3 regions of the Streptomyces sp. NBC_01294 genome follow, and region 2 is predicted to be linked to each of the others. Evidence: riboswitches for the same ligand, from Rfam matches in the RefSeq annotation. Region 2 holds a riboswitch; each other region holds the start of a gene.
What was found. Region 2 has a riboswitch for cobalamin ahead of OG534_RS01595 (hypothetical protein). Riboswitches for the same ligand answer to the same signal wherever they lie in the genome.

Region 1 (10,145 bases), 7.5 Mb from region 2:
GAGCTCGCAGCCGCCGCCCAGGGCGTAGCCGGAGACCGCCGCGACCGTGGGCGTCCGTACCTGGCCGAGCCGGTCCCAGGCGGTGAACCAGTCGCTGAGGTACATGTCCATGTAGCCCTGCGGCCGTATCTCCTTGATGTCGGCGCCCGCGGCGAAGGCCTTCGCGGAGCCCGTCAGGACGATGCAGCCGACCTCCGGGTCCCGGTCCAGTTGCTCCGCGGCGGCCACCACCTCGGTCATGACCTGCAGGTTGAGGGCGTTGAGGGCCTCCGGCCGGTTGAGGGTGAGCACGGCCACCCGCCCCTTGCGTTCCAGCAGGATGGTCTCGTAGGCCGTGGGGGCGCTCATGCGGGTGTTCCGTTCTGCGGTCGGAGGGTGCGGACGATGGCCGAGAAGTCCAGGCCGGCGCCCTCCCCCTCGGCGAATGCGGCGTACATGGCGGCTGCCTTGAGGCCCAGGGGGGCGTCCACGCCGCCGGCCCGCAGGGCGTTCGCTGCCAGGGTGAGGTCCTTGGCCATCAGGGGCGCGGCGAAGCCGGGCCGGTACTCGCGGTTGGCGGGGCTGGCCGGAACGGGTCCGGGCACGGGGCAGTTGACGGTGAGCGCCCAGCACTGGCCGGAGGCGGTGGAGGCCACGTCGTAGAGGGCCTGGTGGTCCAGGCCGAGGCTCTCGGCTAGGACGAAGGCCTCGCTGACCCCGATCATCGAGACGGCGAGGATCATGTTGTTGCAGATCTTCGCGGCCTGCCCGGCGCCCGCCGCGCCGCAGTGCACGGCCTTCTTGCCCATGGCGGAGAGCAGGGGCTGCGCCGCCGCGAACTCGGCGGCGCCGCCGCCCGCCATGAAGGTGAGGCTCGCGGCCTGTGCGCCCACCACCCCGCCCGAGACGGGCGCGTCGAGGGACCGGTGGCCGGCCGCCACGGCGGCCTCGTGCGCCGCGCGCGCGTCGGCCACGTCGATGGTGGAGCAGTCGACGAACAGGGTTCCGGGCCGCGCTGCCGCCAGCAGCCCGTCCTCCCGGTACAGGGCGAGGACGTGCCTGCCCGCCGGGAGCATGGTGATCACCACATCGGCGTCGGCGGCCGCCGACGCGGCCGACCCGGCCGGCTCCACCCCCGTCGCCGCGGCGGCGCCCAGGAGCTCCGGCACCAGGTCGAAGCCGAGGACGCGGTAGCCGGCCTTCACCAGGTTGGCCGCCATCGGGCCACCCATGTGGCCCAGTCCGACGAACGCCACGGTACTGCTCACCAGGGCACCTCCTGAGTCGAATCGGTGGCGGCGAGGCGCAGTTCGCGCGCGCCGAGCGGGGCGAAGAACCGTTCCACGTCCGCCGTGCCGACCTCGGCGAGGGTGGGCGGGGTCCAGTGCGGGGTGCGGTCCTTGTCGATCACCTGGGCGCGGATGCCCTCCACCAGGTCGGGGGAGGCCAGAGCCGCGCAGGAGACCCGGTACTCCTGCTCCAGGACCCTTTCCAGCGGGCCCAGATCGCGTGCCCGGCGCAGCGCGGCCAGGGTGACCTTCAGTGCCGTGGGCGATTTCGCCGCCAGGGCGGCCGCGGCCTCCTTTGCGCCGGGGACGCCGGTGGCGAGCAGCCGCCGGACGATCTCCTCGACCGTGTCCGCCGCGTAGCACGCGTCGATCCACGCGCGGGCGGCGGCGAGGTCACCGGGCGGCGGCGTTTGCACCCGCGCGCCGAGGCCCTCGTGTACGGAGGTCCGCGCGAGGTCGGCGGCCAGTGCGGGGAGCTCCGCCGCGGGGACGAAGTGGTCCGCGAGCCCGCACAGCAGGGCGTCGGCCGCCCCGACCGGCGTACCGGTCAGGGCCAGGTGGGTGCCCAGTTCGCCCGGGGCCAGCCCGAGCAGGTAGGTTCCGCCGACGTCGGGGACGAAGCCGATGCCCGTCTCGGGCATGGCGACGCGGGAGCGTTCGGTGACGATCCGGACGCTGCCGTGGGCCGAGACCCCGACGCCGCCGCCCATGACGATGCCGTCCATCAGGGCCACGTACGGCTTGGGGTAGCGGGCGATGCGGGCGTTGAGCCGGTACTCGTCGCGCCAGAAGTCCGCGGAGGCGCTGCCGCCCGTGCGGGCATCCTCGTGGATCGAGCGGATGTCGCCCCCGGCGCACAGGCCGCGTTCACCGGCGCCCTCGATGACGACGGTCTCGACGGCCGGGTCGTGCTGCCAGGCGGTGAGCGCCTCGTCGATGCGGAGCACCATGGCGTGGCTGAGGGCGTTGAGCGCCTTGGGGCGGTTGAGGGTGAGGTACGCGGCGTGGCCCTCGGTGCGCAGCAGGACGTGGTCGCGGTCTTCGTGGGGTGCGTGGGGTGCGTGGGTCATCGCAGGGTCTCCGTGAGTCCGCGGGCGACGATGACCCGCATGATCTCGTTGGTGCCTTCCAGGATCTGATGGACGCGCAGGTCGCGGACGATCTTCTCGATGCCGTATTCGCCGAGGTAGCCGTATCCGCCGTGGAGCTGCAGAGCCCGGTCGGCGACGGTGTAGCCGGTGTCGGTGGCGAAACGCTTGGCCATCGCGCACAGCCGGGGGGCCAGCGGATCGTCCGAGTCGAGGGCCTCGGCGGCCTGCCGGACCAGCGCGCGGGCGGCGGCCAGTTCGGTGGCCATGTCCGCGAGCCTGAACTGCAGCGCCTGGGCGTCCAGGAGCCGCCCTCCGAAGGCCTCGCGGTCGGCGAGGTGGACCAGGCTGCGGTCCAGGGCGCTCTGGGCGCCGCCGAGCGAGCAGGCGGCGATGCCGAGCCGGCCGCCGTTGAGGCCGTTCATGGCGATGCGGAAGCCGTCGCCCTCGGCGCCGAGCCGGCGGTCGGCGGGGATGCGCACGCCGTCGAGGACGACCTGGCGGGTGGGCTGCGCGTTCCAGCCCATCTTGTGCTCGTTGGGGCCGAAGGAGACCCCGGGGTCCTCGCGTGCGACGACGAACGCCGAGATCCCGCCGGGCCCGCTCTCGCCGGTGCGGGCCATGACGATGTAGACCCCGGCGGCCCCGGCGCCGGAGATGAACTGCTTGACGCCGGTCAGCACGTAGTGGTCGCCGTTCCGCTCGGCGCGGGTGCGCAAGGCTCCCGCGTCGGAGCCGGCCCCGGGTTCGGTGAGGCAGTAGCTGCCCAGGGAGTCGGCCGAGCACAGGCCCGGCAGCCAGCGGCGGCGCTGCGCGGCGTCCCCGTAGCGGTCGATCATCCAGGCGACCATGTTGTGGATGGAGAGGTAGCCGGCGATGGACGGGCAGCCGGTGGCCAAGGTCTCGAAGACGAGGACGCCGTCGGCGCGGCCGAGCCCCGAACCGCCGTGCTCCTCCCGCACGTAGACGCCGCCGAGACCGAGGACCGCGGCCCGGCGGATGACCTCGACGGGGAAGTGCTTGTCCCGGTCCCAGGCGACGGCGTACGGGGCCAGGTGCTCCTGGGCGAAGTCGAGGGTGACCTCGGCGAGGGCGAGCTGGTCCTCGGTGAGGGTGGTCACGGCGCTCATCCCATCGTCGGGATCGTGAAGCTCGCGCCCTCCTTGGCCCCGGAGGGCCAGCGCGAGGTGACGGTCTTGGTCCGGGTGTAGAAGCGGATGGAGTCCGGTCCGTGCTGGTTCAGATCCCCGAAACCGGACCGCTTCCAGCCGCCGAAGGTGTGGTACGCCACCGGGACGGGGATCGGCACGTTGACGCCGACCATGCCGGCGCCCACCCGGCGGGTGAAGTCGCGGGCGGTGTCGCCGTCGCGGGTGAAGATCGCGACGCCGTTGCCGTACGGGTGCTCGGTGGGCAGGCGCAGTGCCTCCTCGTAGTCGGCGGCCCGTACGACGGACAGCACCGGCCCGAAGATCTCCTCCCGGTAGATCCGCATCGAGGGGGTGACCCGGTCGAAGAGGGTGGCGCCGGCGAAGTAGCCGTTCTCGTGCCCGGCCAGGGTGAACCCGCGTCCGTCGACGACGAGTTCGGCTCCCTCGGTGGCGCCGATGCCCACGTAGCGGTTGACCCGGTCGAGCGCGTCACGGCTCACCAGCGGCCCGAAGTCTGCCTCGGGGTCGTCGGAGCGGCCGACGCGCAGGGTGGCGATGCGCTCCTTCAGCTTGGCCACCAGCGCGTCCGCGGTCTCCTCGCCGACGGGGACGGCCACGGCGATGGCCATGCAGCGCTCGCCGGCCGACCCGTATCCGGCGCCGATGAGCGCCTCCACGGCCTGGTCGAGATCGGCGTCCGGCATCACGATCATGTGGTTCTTGGCGCCGCCGAAGCACTGGGCGCGCTTGCCGTGGGCGGCGGCGGTGGCGTAGATGTGCGCGGCGATCGGGGTGGAGCCGACGAAGCCGAGGGCCTGCACGCGGGGGTCTTCGAGGAGGGTGTCGACGGCCTCCTTGCCGCCGTTGACCACGTTGAGCACGCCGGGCGGCAGGCCGGCTTCCAGGAAGAGCTCGGCGAGCCGCAGCGGTACGGACGGGTCCCGTTCCGAGGGCTTCAGGATGAAGGAGTTGCCGCAGGCCAGAGCCGGTGCGGCCTGCCACAGCGGGATCATCGCCGGGAAGTTGAAGGGGGTGATCCCGGCGACCACGCCGAGCGGCGCGCGCAGGGAGTGCACGTCGATGCCCGTGCCCGCGTTGTCGGTGAACTCCCCCTTCAGCAGGTGCGGGACGCCGGCGGCGAACTCGACCACCTCCAGGCCGCGTTGCAGGTCACCGTGCGCGTCGGCGACGGTCTTGCCGTGCTCGGCCGACAGCATGCGGGCGAGGGAGTCCCGCTCGCCCTCGACCAGTTGGAGGAAGCGCAGCAGCACGCGCGAGCGGCGCTGCGGGTTCCACTGGCCCCAATCCGCCTGCGCCTCCTCGGCGTTCGCGATGGCCGCCTCGGTGTCGGCGCGCCCGGCGAGCGGGACGCGGGCCTGGACGGTGCCGGTGTTGGGGTCGTACACGTCGGCGAAGAGTCCGGATGTTCCGGTGGTGTGCTTGCCGCCGATGAAATGGGTGAGTTCACGGACCATGGGTGCCTGCTCTCGTCAGGTTGGATCCGGGGATGGCACGGCGGACCGGCGAACGCGCCCGGTGGGGTGCGCCGCTGGGGAAGGCCGTGAGAACTACGAGCGTGCGCAGGTGTGCGCGCGCTCCGCCGGATCACCAGGGTCCTGGGTACAAACCGGTGCCATGCGTGTCTGCTCCATCCTCGTGGACAACACGGAACGTTCCGCGGCCGGTATCCTGACTCCCGGATCACCGCGTGCCGCCCGCCTTCCCGACAGACCTCGTCAGTGGCGTGTGGATGGCAGCACACTCCCCGGTCACAGTGGCGGGACCGTGCCGGTTTCTCACCGGCTTCCCTGCACCGCGGACCTTGTGCGGCGAACATATAGTTGGACGTCCTAGTAAGTCCAGACCCCCCTGCCGCGCGCCGGCGTCCGTCAGCCGTGGGCCGGGGCGGAGTTCCTGGTCACCGGGTACGGGATGAAAGTGCTGCTGTTCTCGTCGACGGCCAGGACCCGGCCGAGCGGCGGGACGGCCCGCTGCGGGCAGTCGAGGCGTTCGCAGAGCCTGCAGCCCATGCCGATGGGCGTGGCCGCCGCCGTGTTGTCGAGGTCGAGCCCGTCGGCGTACACGAGCCGGGAGGCGTGCCGGATCTCGCATCCGAGCCCGATCGCGAAGGTCTTGCCGGGCTCGCCCCAGCCGCCGCGGTGGCGGGTGACGGCGCGGGCGGTCCACAGGAACCGCTGCCCGTCGGGCATGGCGGCGACCTGGACGTGGATGCGACCGGGCGCGGCGAAGGCCTCGTACACGTTCCACAGCGGGCAGGTGCCGCCCGCGCGGGAGAAGTGGAATCCGGTGGCGGACTGCCGCTTGGACATGTTCCCGGCCCGGTCCACCCGGACGAAGGAGAAGGGAACCCCGCGCAGCCTGGGCCGTTGCAGGGTGCTGAGGCGGTGGCAGACCGTCTCGTAGCCGATCCCGAAGTGGTCGGTGAGCCGCTCGATGTCGTAGCGGAACTCCTCCGCGGCGGTGTGGAAGGCCGTGTACGGGAGGATGAGCGCGGCCGCGAAGTAGTTGGCGATGCCGATCCGCGCGAGGGCGTGCACGGGGGAGCCGGGCGGGAAGTCCTCGGTGGCCAGCCGGTCCAGTTCGGCCCCGTACTCGATCAGCGCCAGCTGCGTGGCCATCCGGAACGCCTGCTGGCCCGGCCGCAGCCGGTTCGACAGGTGCAGGACCCGGGCGGTCGCGTCGTAGTGGTGCAGCCGGTCGGAATCCGGGGCGGTCCTGACGCCGTGCCGATCGGACAGCCGGCGGGTCAGGGCGCGGATGACGTCACCGGGGCGGATGCCGATCTCGCGGGCGAGGGCTTCGGCCGCCAGATCGGTCTCGTGCAGGTAGTTCTGCCGCCGGTAGAAGAACTCGCGGATCTCCTCGTGGGGCGAGCGGGGTGCGTCCGTCACCGCGTCCCGGCCGTCGGCGGCGTCGGCGAGGCGCTCGGCCAGGAGCTGGCCGCGCCGGCCCAGGTCCAGCAGGACCGAGGCGACGGCAGGCATCCGGGTGGCCAGTTCGGCCAGGTCGGAGGGGGAGACGCGGGCCTCGGCGACCTCCTTGGCGAGCGCCTCGCGCAGGTCCGCGACCAGGCGGCTGGTGTCGCGCTCCGAGAAGAACCCCGGATCGACCCCGAACGCCTCGGTGAGGCGCAGCAGCACGGGGACGGTCAGCGGCCGGGAGTCGTGCTCCATCTGGTTGAGGTAGCTGGGGGAGATGGCCAGCACCCGTGCCAGGTCGGCCTGGGTCATCCGCCGCTCCTCGCGGAGCCGCCGCAGCCGCGCTCCCGCGTACGTCTTGCTCACCGCACTCCTCCACCGTTGGCATGCGTCAATGCGTCGTCAGGGTACGTGGACCTTCGCCGCCGAGGAGCTTCGCAACCTTGGCAATTTCGGCTCCGAAGATTCGCAAAGCTTGGCAGATGTACTTCCTTGTTGGCACTCGGTGTCAGTGCCAGAGTCGGTCCTGCGGTCAGCCGGACCCGGCAGCCGAGGTGGACTTCCAGGCCCGATTCACGCCCTGATTTCGGTGTCCCCGGCCGTTCCGCCCGGCGGCTCGGCAGCATTGCTCAGCTTCGGCCTGCAGCCGGGTTCGGCGGCCGCATCTCCCGAACAGGCACAGAGTGCCAATGCGCAGCAGTCAATGCCCCGCTCATTGGCAAGACAAGCGACGGATGGAAACGGTGACGGTCATGGCAACGGCGAACACGACGGCGGCGGCCGAGCAGCTCAAGCAGCGGTGGGCCGACGATCCTCGGTGGGCGGGCATCGAGCGCACCTACACGGCCGAGGACGTGGTGCGGCTCTCCGGCAGCGTCCGCGAGGAGCACACCCTGGCCCGGCGCGGCGCCGAACGACTGTGGCGCCAGCTGCACGAACGCGACTACATCCACGCCCTCGGCGCGCTGACCGGCGGTCAGGCCGTCCAGCAGGTCCGGGCCGGCCTCCAGGCCATCTACCTCTCCGGCTGGCAGGTCGCCGCCGACGCCAACCAGGCGGGCCACACCTACCCGGACCAGAGCCTGTACCCGGTCAACTCGGTCCCGCAGGTGGTGCGCCGGATCAACAACGCGCTGCTGCGCGCCGACCAGATCGCCACCGCCGAGGGCGGCACGACCAGTTCGATTGACGGGGGGACCGACTGGCTGGCGCCGATCGTCGCCGACGCCGAGGCCGGCTTCGGCGGCCCGCTCAACGCCTTCGAACTGACCAAGGCGATGATCGCGGCGGGCGCGGCCGGCATCCACTACGAGGACCAGCTCGCCTCCGAGAAGAAGTGCGGCCACCTCGGCGGCAAGGTCCTCGTCCCCACCTCCCAGCACATCCGCACCCTCAACGCGGCCCGCCTCGCCGCCGACATCGCCGACGTCCCCACCCTGGTCATCGCCCGCACGGACGCCCTCGCCGCGAACCTGCTGACCAGCGACGTCGACGAGCGCGACGCGCGGTTCGCCACCGGCGAGCGCACCGCCGAGGGCTTCTACCGGGTGCAGAACGGCATGGCGCCGGTCATCGCCCGCGGCCTCGCCTACGCCCCGTACGCGGACCTGATCTGGGTCGAGACCGGCACCCCGGACCTCGCCCAGGCCCGCGAGTTCGCCGAGGCGATCCACGCGCGGTACCCGGACCAGATGCTCGCCTACAACTGCTCGCCGTCCTTCAACTGGAAGGCGGCGCTGGACGACGACGAGATCGCCAAGTTCCAGCGGGAGCTGGGCGCGATGGGCTACCGCTTCCAGTTCATCACCCTCGCCGGCTTCCACTCCCTCAACCACGGCATGTTCGACCTCGCCCGCGGTTACGCCGAGCAGGGCATGACCGCCTACGTCGACCTCCAGGAGCGCGAGTTCGCCGCCCAGGCGCAGGGCTTCACGGCCGTCAAGCACCAGCGCGAGGTCGGCACCGGCTACTTCGACCTGGTCTCCACCGCCGTCAACCCGGCCTCCTCCACCACCGCGCTCTCCGGCTCCACCGAGGAAGAGCAGTTCCACTAGTCCGCGCCGTCAGTCCTGCCGGCCATGGCCCGCCGGGTGCCCGAGGGACTTCCCCCTCGGGCACCCACCGCCCCCGCTGAGGAGAACCGCATGTCCCTCTCGCCTCTGACCAGCAGTGTCCGGGTTCTCGGCGCACCGGGTGAGCGCCACGAGGAGATCCTGACACCCGAGGCCCTGGAGTTCATCGGCCGGCTCGACGCCGCGTTCGCCGACCGCCGCCTGGAGATCCTCAAGGAGCGCCGCCGCCGCTCGGGCCACCTGGCCGGCGGCACCCCGCTCGACTTCCCGCTTGCCACCCGCGCGCTGCGCGAGGACCCCCACTGGCGGGTCGCGCCGCCCGCACCCGGCCTCACCGACCGCAGGGTCGAGATCACCGGCCCGCCGGAGCGCCGGATGGCCGTCAACGCCCTCAACTCCGGCGCCAAGGTCTGGATGGCCGACTTCGAGGACGCCACCGCCCCCACCTGGACCAACATCGTCGGCGGCCAGCTCACCCTGCTCGACGCCGTCGAACGGCGCATCGACTTCACCACCCCCGAGGGCAAGGAGTACCGCCTCGGGACCGACCTCGCGACCGTCATGGTGCGCCCGCGCGGCTGGCACCTGACCGAGGAGCACCTGGAGATCGACGGCCGGCCCGTGTCCGCCTCGCTCGTCGACTTCGGCCTGTACTTCTTCCACTGCGCGCGGCGCCAGATCGACGCCGGGTACGGCCCGTACTTCTACCTCCCCAAGCTGGAGAACCGGTACGAGGCCCGCCTGTGGAACGACGTCTTCCTCCACGCGCAGGAACTCCTCGGCATCCCCCGCGGCACGGTCCGCGCCACCGTCCTCATCGAGACGATCACCGCCGCCTTCGAGATGGAGGAGATCCTCTACGAGCTGCGCGAACACAGCGCGGGACTGAACGCGGGCCGCTGGGACTACCTCTTCAGCCTGATCAAGACCTTCGGCCACCGCACCGACTTCCAGCTGCCCGACCGGGCCAAGGTCACCATGACGGCCCCCTTCATGCGCGCCTACACCGAACTGCTCGTCCGCACCTGTCACCGGCGCGGCGCCCACGCGATCGGCGGCATGGCCGCCCACGTCCCCAGCCGCGACGCGGGGGCCAACGCCGCCGCCCTCGCGAAGGTCCGCCTCGACAAGGAGCGGGAGGCCGAGGACGGCTTCGACGGCTCCTGGGTCGCCCACCCCGGGCTGGTGCCCGTCTGCCGCGAGGTCTTCGACGGAGTCCTGGGCGACCGGCCGCACCAGACCGACCGGATGCGCGAGGACGTCGAGGTCACGGCCGCCGACCTGCTGTCCGTACGCCGGATCGGCATGCCCCCGACCCGGGAGGGCGTCCGCTCGAACGTCGCCGTGGCCCTGCGCTACTTCGACGCCTGGCTGCGCGGCAGCGGCGCCGTCGCCCTGTACGGCCTGATGGAGGACGCCGCGACCGCGGAGATCGCCCGCGTCCAGATCTGGCAGTGGCTGCGCCACGACCGGGTCGACCGGGGGACCGTGACCGACCTCCTGGACGCCGAATGCACGGCGCTGCAGGACGAGGACCCGCAGGCGCTCGCGGCCGAAGCCCGGGAGGTCTTCGTGGACACCGCCCTGTCGGTCCGGCTCCCGGCCTTCTTCACCCCCGAGGCCTACA
Region 2 (10,145 bases):
CCCGCGAGCTGGACGTTTCCGAGCGGACGGTGATCCGCGATGCCCAGGCCCTGCAGGAGGCCGGCATCCCCGTCCGGTCGGAGCGCGGCCGGACCGGCGGCTACCACCTGGCCCCCGGCTACCGGACCCGGCTGACCACGCTGCATCCGGCCGAGGCGGAAACCCTGTTCCTGTCCGGGCTGCCGTCGGCCCTGCGGGACCTGGGACTGTCGGACGCGGCGGACACCGCCCGGCTGAAACTGACCGCCACCCTGCTCCCGTCCGTACGCGCGGCCGCCGAGGCGTCGGTACGCCGCTTCCACCTCGACGCCCCGGCCTGGTTCCGCGAGCCCTCCGCACCCGAGCTGCTGCCGGAGCTGGCCCGCGCGGTGTGGTCGGACCGGACCGTCGAGCTGTCCTACGCCCGGCCGGGCCGGGACGGCTCGCCGCCTTCCGCGGTGTCGCGGGTGGTGGACCCGTACGGGCTCGTCCTGAAGGCCGGCACCTGGTACGTCGTGGCACGTCTCCGTACCGGGGACGGGGATGGGGATGGGGACGCCGCTGGGGAGGGGCGCGACGGCGATTGGCGCACGTACCGCGTCGACCGTGTCACGGCCCTGGCGCCCGCCCCCGGCGTCCAGGAGCCGTTCGTACGCGATGCGGCCTTCGACCTGGCCGCGCACTGGGAGGCGCGCTCGCACGACTTCGCCCGCGCGCTGTTGCGCACCACCGTCACGGTGCGGCTGACCGCGTGGGGGCTGCGCCGGCTGCCGGCCGTCGTGGACGGAGCCGCCGTCGAGGACGCGCTGGCCTCCGCGAGCGCCCCGGACTCCGCCGGTCTGGTCACCCTCGACCTGACCGCGGAGTCCGAGGAGGTCGCCTTCGACCAGCTGGCCGGGCTCGGCGCGGACGCCGAGGTGCTCGCCCCGGCCTCCCTGCGCGCCCGCTTCCGTGAGCGCGCGGCGGCCCTGGCCGCCCTCTACCGGCCGGAGCCGAAGGGCGCGGAAGGGGCGAAGGGGGCAGCCGGGGCGAAGGGTCAGCGGTAGTCCTCGGCGGAGGCTTCCCTGCCGCCGTGGATGACGTCCTCGAAGTAGGCCCAGGCGTCCGGGCGGCTGCCGTCCGCGTCCCGCACCCCGTAGGTCTTCGCGAGCTCCCCGCTGGAGGTGGACTTCCCGTTCCAGCGGGCGGCCCGGCCGGGATCGGCGGCCAGCGCGGCGACCGCGCGGGCCAGGTACTGCGGGGACTCGGCGATGGCGAAGGCCGGCTCCCGGGCGATCGCGTCGCGCCAGTTCTCCTCGCTCACCCCGAAGTGGGCGAGCATCTGCTCCGAGCGCAGGAAACCCGGCGAGACCGCGACCGCCGTACCCCCGTACTCCGCCAGCTCCTGGCCCAGCCCGAACGCGAGCCGGATCGGGGCGTTCTTCGCCAGGTCGTAGTACATGTTCTCGCGGTAGCGGCGGTTGGAGCGCGCCGTGCCGTCGGTGACCTCCACGTGCAGCGGCGCGTCCGAACGGATCAGCAAGGGCAGCAGCAGCGCCGCGGTGATCACGTGAGAGCGCGCGCCGAGTTCCAGGATGCGCAGGCCGTCGGCGAGGGGGGTCTCCCAGCTCTTCTTCCCGAATACGGAGCCGGCGAGGAGGTGCTCACCGCCCCACAGGTCGTTGACGAGGATGTCGAGCCGCCCCTGTTCCCGGTCGATCCGCTCGACGAGGGCGCGTACCTGGTCCTCGTCGAGGTGGTCCGTGGGCACCGCGATGCCGGTGCCGCCGGCCGCGGTGACCAACTCGGCTGTCTCCTCGATGGTTTCGCTCGTCCGGCCGACCTCGCTGGCCCGGGTACGGGTGGTGCGGCCGGTGACGTACACGGTGGCGCCGGCCCGGCCGAGCTCGACGGCCTGGGCGCGTCCGGCACCGCGGGTGGCCCCCGCCACGAGCGCGATCCGGCCGGCGAGCGGGCGCCGCGGGTGGTCGGGGCCGGCGTTCCGGATGGTGATGTCCTCGTTGCTCATGTCATCCATCGTTCACGCCAATCCCGACAGATCCTGTCACCCTTTCTCCGCACCTCGCCGATCACCCGACGCCGCGCGCCGTCGGCCGTACGCCACCCGAGGCGTGCCGATCAGCACCCATCCTGGCGGCTACCTCGCCGGCGGACCGGAGGGTCCGCGTCCCGGTCACCGTCGTCGGCGGCAAGCCGAAGTCCCTGACGGTCCATCTCGTACGACGACGGCTACACCTGGCGCAGGGCCCCGGTCGCGTCCGGCGCGGTGACGGTGAAGAACCCGCCGAAGGGCGGCCACGTGTCCCTGCGGGGCACGGTGACCGACGCCTCGGGCAGCAAGTCGGAGATCACGATCACCCGGGCCTATCTGACGGACTGATCGCCGCGGCCCGGTCGCGCACGGAGGCTCGTCGGGCTCCGTGCGCACCGGGCCCGCACTCGTGCCTCCGGGTGCGGGGCCCGTACTCCGGCCTCCGGGTGCGGGGGCCCGTACGCGGGTCCCCGCACCCGGAGGGGATCAGGCGCCCCAGCGCAGGGCGATCGTGTCGCCCACGTTGATCACCTTCTCGCGGAGCGCGCCGGCGAAGGCGGAGCCGTCGACGCTCACCTTCCAGGTGTTGCCGCCGCTGTTGGCCTTGCCGTTGACGTTAGTGATGGTGCCGGTGCCCGACGAGGGGGTGACGCCGGTGACACAGCCCGACGGGGTGGCGCCGCTGGTCGCCGCGTTCAGGACGTCGCCGAGGGTGGTGGTCGTACCGGTCGGCGTGAAGGCCACCGAGCAGACCTTGAGGTTGCCGGCGCCGTCGTCGACGGTCAGGGCGAGCTTGGTGGCGGTGCCGGCGGTCAAGGTGGACTGCGCGACCCACTGCGGGGCCCCGGGGGTGACCGGGACGGGCGGGGCCGTGGTGAATCCGCCACCGGCCACGGCGCGCAGCGCGTCGATCGACGCGTAGGCGGTCGGGGTGGTGTCGGACGGCTTGTACTTGAAGCCGCCCGCCGGGTTGTACTGGTTGGCGATCAGGAAGTCGATCGGGGTCTTGCCGTTGACGGTGAGGAAGTCACCGGTCTGCGGGTTGATGCTGCAGGCGTTGAGGCCGGCGACGCCCCAGCCGTTGGAGCTGGTGTTGACCCCGTACAGGGAGTTGAAGGCACCGGAGTTGGCGACGAGCTTGCCCTTGAGGAAGTTCTTGGCCTGGACGACGTCGGTGTCGGTGTTGGGGACGCCGGAGACGCAGAGGGCGGCCATCGCGGCGCCGGTCATGTCGACGTCGCTCGCGGAGTTGAGGACGGTGGGGTTGCCCTCGGCCTTCTGGTAGGTCCAGCCGCCGTCGACGTGCTGGTTGGCCCGGATGCGCGTGACCATCGAGTCGGTGAGTGCCTGCGGAACACGGGCGCCGCCGGCCTGGGTCTTCGCGCCGCCCAGGGAGAGGGCCGCGAAGACGGTGCCGTTGAAGTTGCCGGACGGCCCGAAGTAGCCCGCCTCGGCGGTCTGCCAGTACGAGTAGACGTGCGCGATGAGGTTGCGGGAGGCCGACACGCGGGCCGGGTCGATGCCCGCGGCGTACGCGTTCAGGGTGCCGCGCTCGTAGTCGGTGACCACCGGTGCGCCGGAGGGCCAGCCCGCGGTGGACAGAAGGTTGCGGTAGACGGTCCGGGCGTTCTTCGTGGTGTCCCCGCCGGGGGCGACGTCGACGACCGCGGTGCCGGCGGCGGCGAAGGTGCTGAACGCCCACTCGTTGGACAGGCCGGAGCCGGCGTACGAACCGTCGGCCGCCTGGAGGGACTTGAGGTAGGCGACGCCGTTGGTCTTCGACGTGGCGATCTGCGCCGGCGACGAGGTCGCGAAGGCGGGCAGCGCGGTGAGGGCGAGGGCGCCGAGGGCGGCGGGCACCGCGAGCGCGAGGCGGCGGGGCGTGCGGGGACGGGGCGTGCGGGGACGGGACATGGCCTGCTCCTGGAATCGGCGGACGCCGGCCACTGCCTGGACACGCCGCAAGGAGCCCGCTCACGGTGGCGGGGCAGGGGCATGGCCGGAGAGCCGCCGTCCGGAACGCGTGGTACGGCTTCTGTGGTGCATCGCCGGATGGGCATTCGGGCTCGGAAACGGCCCCCGCCGTCCCACACCGCTGCGCGTCAGCTCCGGCATCGCACCGGATTCCCCCACGTGGCAGCCCAGGACGCTACCCGAGTGATCAAGGGACCGCCAGCCACCGGATCCGTGACGCGGACCGCCTCCGCCCGGGGCTGGTCCGCTGAGACTCAGGCCACCTTGACGCGTCGTCGGGATCCGTGTTGCACTCCGCCTGATAACTGCTCAGCACCAGGGGAAGCCGGTCGAATTCCGGCGCTGTCCCGCAACCGTAGGCCCGGTTCTTCCCGGGCGAGCCGGAATGCCTGGTGTTGGGCCACAGTACGAAGAGCGCCGTCGCGGATTGCGGTGTGGTCGTCGCAGCCTCTCCATGGCCTCAGGCCGTGCAGGGGCGCATCGCCACGTACGCAGCCGCCCGGCAGAGACGAGGGCTGCGGTGGGGACCGAACAGCAGGCAAAACGGCAATCGGGGACGAGACGGCGGCTCCTCTCCCTCGTGACCGCGACCTTCCTGACGCTCGGTGCGGGAGTGGCCCTCCTCACGGTTCCCTCGTCCGCCAACGCCGACCCGATCGAGCAGTGCACGGCCACCACCGGCGCCGTCGTCGCCGTCGACTTCGGACCCTTCGGCGGCAAGGTCGAGCGCGGCTGCGACACCACGCCGACGACCGGTTACGAGCTGCTGCACACCGGCGGCTTCACGACCGAGGGCACCGTCCACGACGGCCCGGCCTTCATCTGCCGCATGGGCAACGGCTCCTTCAACTCCGGTACGCAGTACCCCACTCCGGACAAGGAGGACTGCGTCCTCACCCCGCAGGCCACCGCGTACTGGTCGTACTGGATCGCCTCGCCCGGTCAGAAGAACTGGACCTACAGCCCGCTCGGTGCCATGTCGCGCACCCCGAAGCCCGGTGACGTGGACGCCTGGGTGTTCGGCGGCACCGACATCGGCGGCACTTCGGGCAAGCCCACCTTCTCCCCCGACGACGTGCGCGCGGGCGGCGGCGCCCCCTCACCGGACCCGACCGGGCCGACCGTGCCGCCGACCGTTCCGCCGGGCGCGGTCGACGTGGCCGCCGCCACCCGCTGGCTCACCGGGAAGCTGACGGACGGGGAGCGCGTCGTCGACGAGGGCTCCACCACTCCGAACCACTTCCTCACCAGCGAGGTCGTATTCGCCCTGGCCGCCACCGACAGGGAGAGCCCGGCGGCCCGGAAGGCCGCCGACTTCCTCGCCACGCCCGAGCAGACGGACGCGTACGCCTACCCGGCCGGCAAGGACGGGATCCCCGACGCCGGCGCCGCCGCGCGCCTCGCGCTCGTCGCCGAGGCCACCGGCAAGGACCCCCGTGCCTTCGGCGGCCACGACCTGCTCGGCGACCTCGTCAAGTACGTCTGCCCCAGGGACATCGGTGACGGTGAGACCGTCGAAGGCTGTCTGACCAGGGGGGACTTCCGGACCACCGGCCAGGCCGACGCCCAGGCCATGGCCGTCATCGCCCTCCTCAACGGTGGCGTGACGCCTCCCGCCGACGCCGTGAACCGGCTGAATGGCCTGCAGTGCGAGGACGGCGGCTTCACCGGCATCCTCATCCGCGCCGGCGAATGGTGCGACAGCGACGCGAGCTCCACGGGCCTGATCGCCCTGGCCCTCAAGCGGGCCGGCGGCCACGACGCGGCCGTCGAAAGGGCGCGGGCCCAGCTCAAGAAGTCCCAACTGGCGAGCGGCGCCTGGCCCTCCGCCTCCTTCATGACCACCGGCAGCCCGGCTTCCACCGGTTGGGCCGCCCAGGCCCTGCGCGCCCTCGGCGACGCCGGCCACGCGGACGCGGGCCTCTCGTGGCTCTCCAAGCACCAGTTCCCCGAGGGCGGTTTCGGCTTCGAGGCGGACGACACCGCATCGCGCGTGTTCGCCACCGTCCCCGTCGCCGTCGCGGGTGCCAAGAGCGACCTGGTGGCCCTGACGGGCAAGAAGGCCGACCCGACGCCGACGCCGACCGAGCCCAAGCCGACGCCCACGGATCCCAAGCCCACACCGACCGAGCCCAAGCCGACGCCCACCGAACCGAAGCCCACACCGACTGAACCGAAGCCCACGCCCACCGCCCCCAAGCCGACGGTCCCGCCGGGCGACGGACCGGACATCAAGAAGGGCGTGGCGTACCTCACCGCCCCCAAGCAGCTGATCCAGGGCCGCTACTACGAGAGCGAGCCCGGTGGGGGCCGTGCCGACTACGGCATGACCATCGACGGCGCCTACGCCCTCGCGGCCACCGGCGGTGACAACGCGACGCTGCGCAACATCGTCGACTTCTTCGACAAGGGCGGCAAGGACGCCCAGAACCGCGGCATCCACGACTGGACCCTCGTCGGCACGAAGTACGCGTCCGGCGGCTCCATCGGCAAGGCCGCCGTGCTCGCCGAGGCCGTGGGCCGCGACCCCCGCAACTTCGGCGGCCAGGACCTGATCTCCGCGCTCGCCAAGATCACCTGCCAGGCCAAGACCTCGACCCGCCAGGAGTGTGCGTCCAAGGGCAACTACGCCTACGCCACCTCCGTCTTCAAGCAGTCGCTCGGCGTCATCGCCCAGGTCCGCGCCGGCGAGACGGCCGCCGCGGCCGAGCCGATCGCGTACCTCAAGAGCCTCCAGGACCCCTCCGGCGGCTGGGTCAGCCTGATCGGCGAGCCCAGCACCACCGAGGTCGACTCCACCGCCATGGCCGCCATGACCGTGGACCTGCTGCCCGACGCCGACTCGCAGCGTGCCGTGGACCAGGCGCTGGCCTGGCTCGCGGCGCAGCAGAAGGCAGACGGCGGTTTCGAAGGCGCCTCCGGGAACTCCGTCAACTCCGCCGCCCTCGCCATCCAAGGGCTCTCGCTGGACGCGGCCAAGTACAGCGCCCAGATCGCCAAGGCCCGCACGTTCCTCGCGAGCCAGCAGAACGCCGACGGCGGCTTCAACGTCGCCAAGGGCAGCCAGCCCGGTTCCGACGTCCGGGCCTCCACCCAGGCCATCAGCGGCACCACCGGCGTCTCCTTCGGCACCCTCACCCGCAGCCTGGACGGCACCACCCCGCAGCCCGTCCCCAGCTCCACGGCCACCTCGGGCGGCACCGGTGGTACGAGTGGCAGCGGTGGTACGGGTGGTACGCCGGTCATCGTGACGCCCGGCGAGACCACGGGCGGCGCGGGCAGCGGCGTCGCCGTCGCGCAGGGCGGTCCGGGCGGTCCGGGCGGTCCGGGCGGTCCGGGCGGTCCGGGCGGTCCGGGCGGCAACCTCGCCTCCACCGGCGTCCAGGTCGGTGTGCTGGCGGGTACCGCAGCCGCGCTGACGCTGGCCGGCTGGCGCCTCGTCGTCATGGCGCGCGCACGCCGCAACCCCGCGGAGGCGGACCGATGAACTCCCGCTTCATGCGCGCCCTCGCCCGCGCAACGTCCGTGCTCGGACTGACGGTTGCGGCGTTCGCCGCCACCGCCGGCCCGGCCGGGGCCGCCCCGCAGCCGATGGGCCAGTGCACGACCTCGTCCGGTGTCGTCCTCGCGGTGGACTTCAGCCACTGGGGCGGGCCCGTCTACCGCTCCTGCGGCACCGCGCCCACCACCGGCTACGAACTCCTGAACCAGGGCGGCTGGGCGACCACCGGCACCGGCCACGACGGCCCCGCCTTCATCTGCCGGATCGGCTACAGCGGCCACCAGGGCGGCAAGCAGTACCCGACCCCGCAGCAGGACGACTGCGTCCTCACCCCGCCCGCCTCCGCCTACTGGTCGTACTGGCACGCGAACCCCGGCCAGAACACCTGGGAGTACAGCCAGCTCGGCGCCATGCTCTACAAGCCGAAGCCCGGCAGCGTCGACCTGTGGATCTTCGGCGGCACGAACATCGAGGGCACCGAGGGCAAACCCACGGTCACCCCCGACCAGTTGCGCGCCAAGAACACCAGGCCGACCGGCGGGCCCGCGCCCAAGGACACCCGCACGGCCGCTCCCCTCCCCCCGAGCGTCAACACGGGCCCCAAACCGGAGAACCCGCCGCCGCCGACCACGGCGCCCGGCCCCACGGCTTCGGAAAGCCCCTCGGCCTCGGCGAGCCCCTCCGAGAGCGTCTCGCCCACGCCCTCCGCGCCACCTTCGTCCAGTGCCCCCGCCGAGGCCGCGCCCGCACCCGGCCCCGCGGTCGTCGACGCGGCGCCCGCCGCCGACACCCAGCACGACGCGGGCTCGTACCTGCCCGCCGTCGCCACCGGAGCGCTGGTGCTGCTGATCGGCGCCGCCGCCGTGTTCGCGGCCAAGCGCCGCCGTCGTGCGGAGTAGCCGCGTGTCACGCACCATCACGGCCGCGGCCAAGCCGCCCGCGTCCGGCCTCGCGCCGGATGCGGGCGGCCGCCGTCTGCCCCGCACCGTGCATCCCGTCGCGTGGTGGATCTGGGCCCTGGCCCTGGCCACGGCGGTGAGCCGCACCAACAACCCGCTGCTGCTGTTCCTCGTCCTCGCGGTCCTCGGCTACGTGATCACCATGCGCCGTACCGAGGCCCCCTGGGCGCGGGGCTTCAAGTACTACCTCTACCTCGCGCTCACCGTCGTCGCGATCCGCGTCGTCTTCCGCGCCGTCTTCGCCACGGGCATCACGCCCCGCGACCACTTCCTCTTCTCCCTCCCCCACATCCCCACCCCCGACTGGTACGCGGGCATCCAGCTCGGCGGGCCGGTGTCGCTGGAAGCGCTGCTCTCGGCCGCGACCGACGGGCTGCGCCTGGCCTGCATGCTGTGCTGCATCGGCGCCGCCAACACCCTCGCCAACCCCAAACGGGCCCTGCGCGTCCTGCCCGGCGCCCTCTACGAACTCGGGGTCGCCGTCACCGTGTCCATCAGCGTCGCACCCCAGCTGGTGCAGAGCGTCCAGCGCGTCCACCGGGCCAAGCGGCTGCGGGCCGGCCGCGCCAAGGGGCTCCGGGCCCTGCGCGGCATCATCGTCCCCGTCCTCGAAGACGCCCTGGAGCGGTCCCTGCGGCTGGCCGCTGCCATGGACTCCCGCGGCTACGGCCGCGCCGGCACGGCCACCCGCCGCTCCCGCCGTCTGACGGGCGCCCTGATGCTGCTCGGCATGTGCGGCCTGTGCGCCGGGGCGTACGGCCTCCTCGACGCCACCGCGCCGAAGCTGCTCGGGCTCCCCGCCATGGGCGCGGGCGCCCTGCTGTGCTTCGCCGGACTCCGCCTCGGCGGCCGCCGCATCACCCGCACCACCTACCGGCCCGACCCCTGGCGGGCCGCGGAGTGGGCCGTCGCGGGCTGCGGCGTCCTGTCCGCGGTACTCCTCTTCAGCAACGCCGGCTTCAACGCCGCCGAGCTCAACCCGTCCATCTACCCGCTCAGCTGGCCCGCGCTGCCGCTGGTACCCGCCGCGGCGATCCTCCTCGCCGGGACCGCCGGCTTCCTGGCACCGCCCCCGGCCGCCCCCGCCCGACCGGCCGCTCCCGCCCGATCGACCGCCCCCGTACAGCGCACCGAGGAACCCAAGTGATCCACTTCGACCAGGTCACCGTCCAGTACGAGGACACGGCCGAACCCGTGCTGCGCGACGTGGACCTGACCGTCGAGGAGGGCGAACTCTGCCTCGTCGTCGGCCACACCGGCGTCGGCAAGTCCACCCTGCTCGGCGCCGTCAACGGGCTCGTCCCGCACTTCACCGGCGGCACTCTCTACGGGCGCGTCCTCGTCGACGGCCGCGACACCGCCGACCACCCGCCGCGCGAACTCGCGGATGTGGTCGGCGTCGTGGGACAGGACCCGCTCGACGGTTTCGTCACCGACACCGTCGAGGAGGAACTCGCCTACGCCATGGAACAGTTGGCGGTCCCCCCGGCCACCATGCGCAAACGCGTCGAGGAGACCCTCGACCTCCTCGGCCTCGCCGACCTCCGCCACCGCGCCCTGCACGAGCTCTCCGGCGGGCAGCAACAGCGTGTCGCCATCGGCTCGGTCCTCACCGCCCACCCCCGGATCCTGGTCCTCGACGAGCCCACCTCGGCCCTGGACCCGACCGCGGCGGAGGAGGTGCTCGCCGCCGTCACCC
Region 3 (10,145 bases), 5.9 Mb from region 2:
ACGTCATCGCCCATGAGTACGGGCACCACATCCAGAACCTGACCGGGACGCTCCAGCGGGCCCAGGACGGGCGGCAGGGCGCGGCCAGCAACGCCGTCAAGGTCGAACTGCAGGCGGACTGCTACGCCGGGGTGTGGGCGCACCACGCGACGAGGACCCCCGACGAGTCCACCGGCTGGCCGCTGATCACCTCGCTCACCGACGAGGACATCAGGGACGGGCTGGACGCGGCGGCCGCGGTCGGCGACGACCGGATCCAGGAGAAGATCCAGGGCCGGGTCAACCCGGAGTCCTGGACGCACGGTTCGGCCGAGCAGCGCCAGCAGTGGTTCTACCAGGGCTACCGGACCGGCGACATGGCCCAGTGCAACACCTTCCGCTGACTGTCGGCGGCGCCTGCCATGCTGGTGTGACGCGGGTCACCGTCACGAGAGGGAGTGATCGTCATGGCAGGCGTTCCGTCCATCTGCCCCACCCTGGTCTACCGCGACGCGAAGGCGGCCATCAAGCTGCTGACCGAGGCCTTCGGGTTCAGCCAGGTCGCGGTGTACGAGGGCGAGAACGGCTCGGTGACGCACGCGGAGCTGGCGTACGGCAACGGCATGGTGATGCTGGGCAGCAAGGGCACCGGCGGGGTCTTCGACAAGGCCATGGAGGGCGCGGGCCCCTCGGGGGTCTATGTCGTGGTCGACGACGTGGACGCCCACCACCGGCGGGCCGTGGAGCACGGCGTGGAGATCCTGATGGAGCCCACCGACCAGGACTACGGCTCCCGCGACTACATGGCCCGGGACGGCGAGGGCAACATCTGGAGCTTCGGGACGTACGCGCCGCAGGTCTGAAGACCCGCGGCGCGTACGCGCGTAGCGCGGGCGTCAGGCGCCGCCGGTGTGGACCTGGAAGGCGGCCCGGCGGACCGCCTTGGCCAGGGCCGGGTCGGGGTGGGCCGCGGCCAGTGCGACCAGGACCTGCACGGTGCGCGGATGACCGACCGCGCGGACCTCGTCCAGCAGCCGGGGGACGGTCGTCCGCACGGCCGAGTCCAGGTGGCGGGCCAGCAGGTCGGCCTCGCCGTGGTCGGCGATGGCGGCCGCGGTGTCCACCCAGAGCCAGGTCGACTCCTCCGCGGTGAGCACGTCCTGCGCCTCGTCGGGGTCGATCCCGTCGTGCTCGGCGAGCCAGAGCAGGGCGTAGGGGCGCAGGGCGGGCTCGCGTACGGCGGCGCGCACCTCGGGCTCGGCGGGGGCGCCGACCACGCGCAGCGCCTCGAAGGCGAGGCCGCGCAGCAGGGCGTCCTCGCCGCGGGCCGCCTGCAGGAGCTCGGCCACGGCGTGGCCGACGGGCCGGGCGGCGAGCCAGGCCTGGTACTCGGCGCGGGCCGGACCGGGGGTGAGCCGCGCGCAGCCGTGCAGCATGGCGGCGGCGGACTGCTCGATGTTCCCGGCGGGGCTCTGCGCCGCGACGCAGATCTGCTCCAGCTTGACCCAGACGGCCCAGCTGCCGAGCGGGGTGAGCGTGGCCCGGGCTGGGCCGAGGGTGACGGCGTCCACGGCGGCGAGACCGCCGAGGGCCCAGCGCAGCAGCCGGGCGAGCGGGACGGGACGGGCCTCGGCGGAACCGGGGACCGCGGACGGTTCGGCGAGGGCTCCCTGCTCGGCGGGAGCCGGGTTTTCGGGTTCGGCCGGGTCTTCCGGTTCGGCCGGGGCTCCCGGTTCGGCGTCGGGGGCCGTTCCCTCGGCCGCGGGCTCCGCGTCGTAGGGGATCTCGCACCGCTCGTCGCGCAGCTCGGTGACGCGCTGGCCCAGCAGGTCGAGCAGGTCGGGGACGGTCACCGCGCCCGCGGAGAGCTGGAGCAGGGAGAGGAGCTGGGGCATCGCCTCGACGACCTCGGCGACGGCCGCGGGGGCGATGTCGGCGGGGGCGGGGTGGACCAGCGACCAGGCGTCGAAGAGGGCGACCCAGCCGCGCAGGACGGCGGTGTCGTCGCGGTCCCATGCGCGCAGCCGCCAGCCCGGCCGGGCGTGGCCGCCGTGCACCTCGACCAGGCCGGCGAGGCGGGCCCGGTCCCAGCCGACCCGGATCTGGCCGTGCGTCAGGCCCAGTTCCGCGGCGGCGCGTTCGACGTCGGAGGGCGCCAGGGCGCCCGTGGGGGCGGGCCGGCCGCCGTCTCCGGCGCCGAGGTTGCGCTCGGCCCAGCGGGTCAGGCGTACGGCATCGGCGAGCGAGGCCCGGGCCCGGTTCGCGAGGTCGGCCGTGGCGGGCGTGCCCGCCGGGGGGCGCGGGGCGGGACGGGTACGCCGGTCGGTCACCGCCTTGCGGGCCGCGGCGACCGACCGCGGGGAGACGAGTCGGAGTCTGGAGTCGCGAGCCAACTGCTCATCAGGCTTTCGGGACGTCACGGAAGCAGTCTCGCCCGTCACTGGCCGAAAGCCCAAACGGAATGAACGCTTGCCGCCGATCGCCCGTGGTGCAGACCGGGACAACACGCCCGCAGGACCCGGTCCGTCACACGGCCTTCACATGACGGGCGCTCACATGAGGCTCACATGAGGGGGGTGAGGAAGCGGCGCAGGGCCTCCTCGTATCCGGCCGGGCCGGCGTTCCACATCGCACCGTGCCCGGCTCCGGGCACGGTGTGCAGGGTGACGAGATCGGGGCGGGCCGCGGCCAGCCTGCGGGAGGGGCCCCAGGGGGCGAGCGAGTCGTCCGGGCCGTGGAAGATCAGTACGGGGACGCGCAGCGCGCCGGGGTCCGCGCCCGGCGGCCGGTGGTCGGCGCGCAGTCCCGCGCGGCCCTCGGCGGCCCGGACCGCCAGCGGCAGCACCACGGCCGGGGTACGGCGGGCCGCGGCGAGCCCGCGCAGGGTGGTGTGCCAGTCGAGTACCGGCGAGTCCAGCACCAGCCCGGAGATCCGGTCGGCCAGCGCCGAGCGCTCGGCGGCGTGCAGGGCCATGGCGGCGCCGGTGGACCAGCCGTGCAGGACCACGCGCCGGGCGCCGTAGCGCACGGCGTAGCGGATGGCGGCGTCCAGGTCCCGCCACTCCGATTCGCCGAGGTGGCCGAGGCCGTCCGGGGAGGCGGGGGCGCCGAGGTCGCCGCGGTAGCCGAGGTCCAGGACGGGCAGCCGGTGGCGGTGCAGGAAGGGCATGACCACCATCGGGTGCTCGCGGCTGCCGCCGAGCCCGTGCACGGTGATCACCCAGGTGTCCCGGACCCCGGGCAGGAACCAGGCGGGGAGCGCGCCGAGCTCTCCGGGGACGTCCACGTCGGCGTGGTCGAGCCCGAGGGCGGTGCGGGGGTCGCCGACGTACACCTGGGGGGTGAGGGTGACCCGGGTCCCGGGGGCGAGGGTGCCGTGGGTGACGGAGAGGAGCTCCCGTACGACGGTGTCCGGGTCGTGCTCGGCGTCCGGGAGCACGGGCCCGACGACGGCGTGCACGCCCGGCGCGACCAGGCCGTACGTACCGGGGCGCAGGGAGGTGAGCGAGCGGGTCAGCGCGACCCGGCCGGGGGCGGTGGAGTGGATGCTCAGCCGCGGCCCGCCGGGGAGCGGACGGCCGGGTTCGGGCCGCAGGGCCGCGTCGGCGGCGTACCGGCCGACCGCGACGGCGGCCGCGCCGGCGCCCAGGAGAGCGGTGGTGACGGCTGCTGCCGTCGCTGTCGCGGTTCGCACCGCTCCAGTGTCTGCGCCCGGGCTCGGGCGGGCCACCGGAGGGGATCCCTCCGCCAGCGCCGGGAGAGGGGTGATCTAGGTCTCTTCAGGGGCTCCGGGCGCAGGGCCGGATGCGGCGCCGGGCCACCCGGAGGGGTTCATTCACCCGGCTTTGACGTGCATTAATGCTGATTTCTACGACAGAATCAGGACGAATGTCGCGATGGGGCCCCGTGCCCGTACACCGCTCCGCCCGCGCCAGTTCACCTTCCGTTCACCCAGGTTGCCTACGGTCGCCGAGCCACTGACGTCAAACAGAAGCCTGGGTAAATGGAGCACATAACGCTTCTCCTCGGGATCGTGATCATCACCGCTCTCGTGTTCGACTTCACGAACGGTTTTCACGACACGGCCAACGCGATGGCCACCACCATCTCGACCGGCGCCCTCAAGCCCAAGACGGCGGTGGCCATGTCCGCCGTGCTCAACCTCGTCGGCGCGTTCATGTCCGTGGAGGTCGCCAAGACGATCTCCAAGGGCCTGGTCAACGAGGACGGCATCCAGCCAGAAGTGATCTTCGCGGCCCTCGTCGGCGCGATCCTCTGGAACCTCGTCACCTGGCTGGTCGGCCTCCCCTCCAGCTCCTCGCACGCCCTGATGGGCGGCCTCATCGGCGCCGCGGTCGCCTCCGCCGGCATCGGCGCGGTCAACGGCAGCGTCATCGTCACCAAGGTGCTCATCCCCGCGATCGCCGCCCCGCTGGTGGCCGGCATCGCCGCGTACCTGGCCGCCAAGGTCACCTACAAGATGGGCGGCAAGGTCGGCGACAAGACCTCCGCCAAGGGCTACCGCGCCGGTCAGATCGCCTCGGCCGGCCTCGTCTCCCTCGCGCACGGAACCAACGACGCGCAGAAGACGATGGGCATCATCACCCTGGCCCTCATCGCCGGCGGTGCGATCGCCCCCGACTCGAACCCGCCGGTGTGGGTCATCGTCTCGGCCGGTGTGGCCATCGCGATGGGCACCTACCTGGGCGGCTGGCGCATCATCCGCACCATGGGCAAGGGCCTGACCGACCTGCAGCCGCAGCAGGGCTTCGCCGCCCAGACCTCGGCCGCGTCCGTCATCCTCGCCTCCTCCACCCTGGGCTTCTCGCTCTCCACCACCCACTCGTGCTCCGGTGCGGTCATGGGTGCGGGCCTGGGCCGCAAGGGCGGTGTGGTCCGCTGGTCCACCGCGACCCGCATGTTCGTCGCCTGGGGCCTGACCCTGCCGGCCGCCGCGCTGGTCTCGGCCGGTGCCGAGCTGGTCATGCGCACGGGTGACATCGGCATCGCCGCCGTCACCGTCTTCCTGGTCGGCTCCTGCCTCGCCATCTGGCTCATCTCGCGCCGCCAGGTCGTCGACCACAGCAACGTCAACGACGTGGAGCCGGTCGACGCCCACGAGCCGGGTGTCGTCACCACGGCGATCGCGGCCGTCACCGTCCCGCCGACCGTCGCCGCGGCCGGCACGACGGTCGCAGCCGCCGGTACGACCGCCGCGGTCACGGACGACGCCCTCAAGGCCACCATCCCGGCCGCGACGACGACCCCGGCGGCTCCGGCCGCCGCGGTCTGACCGAGACACACAGAGGAAACGGCAGTATGAAGATCGACTGGGAAGCGCTCGGCTCCGTCTTCGGGGTCAGCCTCTTCGCCACCGTCGCCCTCGTGGCCCTGTTCACGCTGGGCCTGATGGGCCTGTCCAAGCACGAGGCCGCGACCGAGCAGGGCGGCGCCGCCACCCTGGCCCGCAGCGGCGCGTACCTCTGCTTCACGCTCGTCGCGGCCGCCGTGACGTACGGGATCTACCTGATCGTCGCCTGATCCCCCGCCGTACGGCGGGCCGGGCGCGAAGGCTCCCTCCGGGTTTCTCCCGGGGGGAGCTTTCGCATCTCCCGCCCCTGCAGCGCCGCAGGTCAACGGCGAGTTGACGGGCGTTCTCGGTGCGTGGTGGACTGCCCGAGCCAATACGGCGGCATGGAGAGGAAGTCCGGTGCGAATCCGGCGCGGTCCCGCCACTGTCACCGGGGAGCGCACGCCGCGCGTGCGTCCCGGGAGCCAGGAACTCTCGCCGCCGGACACGTCGAACCAGGGCGCGGACCCTGAGTGAGGACATACCTGCCACCATGCGTGCCGATCGCGTGTTCGCGTACGGCGCCACGGCGGGCCTGATCGGCGACCGGATCCTCGGTGATCCCCGCCGAGGGCACCCCGTGGCCGCCTTCGGGCGGGCCGCCGCCGCCGTCGAGCGCTCCCTGTGGCGCGACGACCGCGCCCGGGGCCTCCTGCACACCCTGGTGTGCGCCGGGGGCGCGGCCGCCGTCGGTGCGCTGGGCGCCCGCGCCGTGCGCTCCCGGCCCGCTGCCGCCCGTATCACCCTGACCGCCGCCGCCACCTGGGCCGTCGTGGGCGGCACCTCGCTGGGCCGCGAGGCCCGCGCCATCGGCGGGGCGCTCGCCGCAGGGGACACCGAGGTGGCCCGGGAGCGGCTGCCCCACCTGTGCGGGCGCGACCCGCAAGCCCTGGACGGGCAGCAGATGGCCCGCGCGGTCGTGGAGTCCGTCGCCGAGAACACCTCCGACGCGGTCGTCGGGGCCCTGGTGTGGGGCGCCGTCGCCGGCGTCCCGGGCCTGCTGGCCTTCCGCGCCGTGAACACCCTGGACGCGATGGTCGGCCACAAGTCCCCCCGCTACCTGCGCTACGGCTGGGCCTCCGCCCGGCTCGACGACCTGGCGGGCTGGCCTGGGGCCCGGCTGACGGCGGCCGCCGCCGTACTGGCCGGACCCGACCGGCGGGGAGCCGTACGGGCCTGGCGCTCGGACGCCGCCGCGCACCCCAGCCCGAACGCCGGACCCGTCGAGGCCTCCTTCGCCGGGGCGCTCGGCGTCAGACTGGGCGGGACCCTGGCGTACGGCGGCCGGGTCGAGCACCGTGCCGTGCTGAACGGCGAGAAGGGGCGGCCGGTGGAGGTCGCGGACATCGAGCGGGCGGTCCGGCTGTCGCAGCAGGTGACCTGGCTGGCCCTGGGGACCTGTGTGGCCGCCCGGCTGCTGGTCTCCCGACTGCTGATCCCCCGTACGACCAAGAGAGGGCGGCGCGCATGAGCGGCGCGAAGCGCGGCGGCGGTCTGCTGGTCGCGGGCACCACGTCGGACGCCGGCAAGAGCGTGGTCACGGCGGGCATCTGCCGCTGGCTGAGCCGCCAAGGCGTGAAGGTGGCGCCCTTCAAGGCGCAGAACATGTCGCTGAACTCGTTCGTCACGCGGGAGGGCGCCGAGATCGGGCGCGCCCAGGCGATGCAGGCCCAGGCGGCCCGCGTGGAGCCGACGGCGCTGATGAACCCGGTGCTGCTCAAGCCCGGCAGCGACCGCAGCAGCCAGGTGGTGCTGCTGGGAAAGCCCGTGGGCGAGATGAGCGCGCGCGGCTACCACGGCGGGCGCCAGGAGCAGCTGCTCGGCATCGTCACGGACTGCCTGGAGCAGCTGCGGGGCACGTATGACGCCGTGATCTGCGAGGGAGCGGGGAGTCCGGCCGAGATCAACCTGCGCCGGACCGACATCGTGAACATGGGGATCGCGCGGGCCGCGCGGTTCCCGGTGGTCGTGGTGGGCGACATCGACCGGGGCGGGGTCTTCGCGTCCTTCTTCGGGACGACCGCACTGCTCTCCCCCGAGGACCAGTCGCTGATCGCGGGGTACATGGTCAACAAGTTCCGCGGCGACGTGTCGCTGCTGGAGCCGGGCATGGAGATGCTGCGCGGCCTGACCGGGCGGGCGACCTACGGGGTGCTGCCGTTCCGGCACGGGCTGGGCATCGACGAAGAGGACGGCCTGCGGGTCTCCCTGCGGGGCGCGGTACGGGAATCCGTGGTGGCGCCGCCCGTGGGCGAGGACGTGCTGCGGGTCGCCGTGTGCGCGGTGCCGCTGATGTCGAACTTCACGGACGTCGACGCGCTCGCGGCGGAGCCGGGGGTCGTGGTGCGGTTCGTGGACCGGGCCGAGGAACTGGCCGACGCGGACCTGGTCGTCGTCCCCGGCACCCGGGGCACGGTGAAGGCACTGGCGTGGCTGCGCGAACGCGGACTCGCGGACGCGCTGGCGCGGCGGGCCTCCGAGGGGCGGCCGGTCCTGGGTATCTGCGGCGGGTTCCAGGTTCTGGGCGAGCACATCGAGGACGAGGTCGAATCGCGGGCCGGGGCGGTGGACGGCCTCGGGCTGCTGCCCGTACGGGTGCGCTTCGCGCCGGAGAAGACCCTGGCCCGGCCGGTGGGCTCGGCGCTGGGCGAGGCCGTGACGGGCTACGAGATCCACCACGGGGTCGCGCAGGTCCTGGGCGGGGAGCCCTTCCTCGACGGCTGCCGCGTCGGATCGGTGTGGGGCACCCACTGGCACGGCTCGCTGGAGTCGGACGGCTTCCGCCGGGCGTTCCTGCGGGAGGTCGCGGCGGCGGCGGGGCGGCGGTTCGTGCCGGCGCCGGACACGTCGTTCGAGGCGCTGCGCGAGCAGCAGCTCGACCTGCTGGGCGACCTGATCGAGGAGCACGCGGACACGGATGCGCTGCTGCGGCTGATCGAGGCCGGCGCCCCGTCGGGCCTCCCCTTCCTCCCACCGGGCGCGCCGTGAGGGGCCGCGCCCTGCGGGGCTGTTCCCCTACCCGCCCTTTCTCCGTTTCCCGGGCCCTGCCCGGACCCGCGCCTCAATCGCCGGCGGGGCTCGACAACCAGCCTCGCCTGAGGCGCGGGGCGCGGGGCGGAGCCCCGGTCTTCCAGCCTCGCCGGCGTTTGAGGCGCGGGGTCCGGGACGGGGCCCCGGCGACGGCGCCGCACTCGCCCACGGCTCCGCGCAGAGCATCCGGCCAGGCCCCTGCCACGGTCCGCATCCAAGGAGTGAGCAACACATGAGCACGCCCTATCCGTTCACCGCAGTGGTCGGCCAGACCGACCTGCGGCTGGCGCTCCTGCTCAACGCCGTGAGCCCCGCGGTCGGTGGTGTGCTCGTGCGCGGCGAGAAGGGGACCGCCAAGTCCACCGCCGTGCGCGCGCTGTCGACCCTGCTGCCGCAGGTCGACGTCGTACCCGGGTGCCGGTTCTCCTGCGCGCCCGGCGCGCCGGACCCGGCCTGCCCGGACGGCCCGCACGAGCCCGGCCCCGGCGGCGCCCGGCCCGCCCGCATGGTGGAGCTGCCCGTCGGCGCCTCCGAGGACCGCCTCGTCGGCGCCCTCGACATCGAACGGGCCCTCGCCGAAGGCGTGAAGGCCTTCGAGCCCGGGCTGCTCGCGGACGCCCACCGCGGGATCCTCTACGTCGACGAGGTCAACCTCCTCCACGACCACCTGATCGACCTGCTGCTCGACGCCGCGGCGATGGGCGCCTCGTACGTGGAGCGCGAGGGCGTCTCCGTACGCCACGCCGCCCGCTTCCTGCTCGTCGGCACGATGAACCCCGAGGAGGGCGAGCTGCGGCCGCAGCTGCTCGACCGCTTCGGGCTGACCGTCGAGGTCGCCGCCTCCCGCGAGCCCGCCCTGCGGGTCGAGGTGGTGCGCCGCCGGCTCGCGTACGAGGACGATCCCGCGGGCTTCGCCGACCGCTGGGCCGGTGACGAGAACGAGGTCCGTGCCCGGGTGGTGGCCGCGCGGGCGCTGCTCCCGCAGGTCCGGCTCGGGGACACCGCGCTGCTGCAGATCGCCGCGACCTGCGCCGGCTTCGAGGTCGACGGCATGCGGGCCGACATCGTGATGGCGCGGACCGCGACCGCCCTGGCCGCCTGGGCCGGGCGGAGCGCCGTGCTGAAGGAGGACGTGCGGCAGGCCGCGCTGCTGGCCCTCCCCCACCGCCGGCGCCGCAATCCCTTCGACGCGCCGGGCCTGGACGAGGACCGGCTGGACGAGATCCTCGACCAGTTCCCCGACGAGGAGCCGGAGCGCGAGCCCGACCCGGAGCCGGAGCCCGACCCGGACCCGAACCCGGACCCCGAGGGCCCGGATGGTGACGGCGACGGCGACGGCGACGGCCCCGACGGCGGCGGCGGGGTGCCCCCGCAGGGCGGCGGCCCGCAGGACGCGAACGCCCCGGCCGAGCCCGCCGAGACCACCGAGGCCCCCTCGGACGCCCCCGAGGCCCCGCAGCCCTCCGCGCAGGAGGCCGGCGGGCCCGAACAGGCCGCCGTACGGGCCGCCGAGCCGTTCCGTACCAAGATGCTGAGCGTGCCGGGGCTCGGCGAGGGCGCGGCCGGACGGCGTTCGCGCGCCCGCACCGCCCACGGCCGGACCACCGGCGCCCAGCGCCCCCGCGGCCACCTCACGAAGCTGCACCTGGCGGCCACCGTGCACGCGGCCGCCCCGCACCAGAAGGCGCGCGGCCGCAACGGGCGCGGTCTGGTGATCCGCAAGGACGACCTGCGCCAGGCCCGGCGGGAGGGCCGCGAGGGCAACCTCGTCCTCTTCGTCGTCGAC

Region 1: it holds a riboswitch for cobalamin, as region 2 does, so the genes downstream of both, OG534_RS35115 (CoA-acylating methylmalonate-semialdehyde dehydrogenase) here and OG534_RS01595 (hypothetical protein) in region 2, are expected to answer to the same signal.
Region 3: it holds a riboswitch for cobalamin, as region 2 does, so the genes downstream of both, OG534_RS28170 (cobalamin biosynthesis protein) here and OG534_RS01595 (hypothetical protein) in region 2, are expected to answer to the same signal.

What each region holds. Positions count from the first base shown of each region.
Region 1 covers NZ_CP108423.1:7,755,647-7,765,791, forward strand. The annotation lists gene OG534_RS35095 (enoyl-CoA hydratase) at 1-348, opposite strand, end outside; gene mmsB (3-hydroxyisobutyrate dehydrogenase) at 345-1,247, opposite strand; gene OG534_RS35105 (enoyl-CoA hydratase/isomerase family protein) at 1,244-2,338, opposite strand; gene OG534_RS35110 (acyl-CoA dehydrogenase family protein) at 2,335-3,486, opposite strand; gene OG534_RS35115 (CoA-acylating methylmalonate-semialdehyde dehydrogenase) at 3,483-4,982, opposite strand; cobalamin riboswitch at 5,170-5,340, opposite strand; gene OG534_RS35120 (short-chain fatty acyl-CoA regulator family protein) at 5,397-6,812, opposite strand; gene aceA (isocitrate lyase) at 7,199-8,500, shown strand; gene aceB (malate synthase A) at 8,591-10,145, shown strand, end outside.
Region 2 covers NZ_CP108423.1:303,328-313,472, forward strand. The annotation lists gene OG534_RS01585 (helix-turn-helix transcriptional regulator) at 1-1,025, shown strand, start outside; gene OG534_RS01590 (SDR family oxidoreductase) at 1,016-1,987, opposite strand; gene OG534_RS01595 (hypothetical protein) at 2,498-3,925, opposite strand; cobalamin riboswitch at 4,046-4,183, opposite strand; cobalamin riboswitch at 4,264-4,396, shown strand; gene OG534_RS01600 (prenyltransferase/squalene oxidase repeat-containing protein) at 4,506-7,472, shown strand; gene OG534_RS01605 (hypothetical protein) at 7,469-8,386, shown strand; gene OG534_RS01610 (energy-coupling factor transporter transmembrane component T) at 8,391-9,593, shown strand; gene OG534_RS01615 (ABC transporter ATP-binding protein) at 9,590-10,145, shown strand, end outside.
Region 3 covers NZ_CP108423.1:6,229,449-6,239,593, reverse strand. The annotation lists gene ypfJ (KPN_02809 family neutral zinc metallopeptidase) at 1-383, shown strand, start outside; gene OG534_RS28195 (VOC family protein) at 447-842, shown strand; gene OG534_RS28190 (hypothetical protein) at 876-2,399, opposite strand; gene OG534_RS28185 (alpha/beta hydrolase) at 2,543-3,673, opposite strand; gene OG534_RS28180 (inorganic phosphate transporter) at 3,983-5,272, shown strand; gene OG534_RS28175 (hypothetical protein) at 5,299-5,520, shown strand; cobalamin riboswitch at 5,632-5,785, shown strand; gene OG534_RS28170 (cobalamin biosynthesis protein) at 5,823-6,800, shown strand; gene OG534_RS28165 (cobyric acid synthase) at 6,797-8,317, shown strand; gene OG534_RS28160 (putative cobaltochelatase) at 8,592-10,145, shown strand, end outside.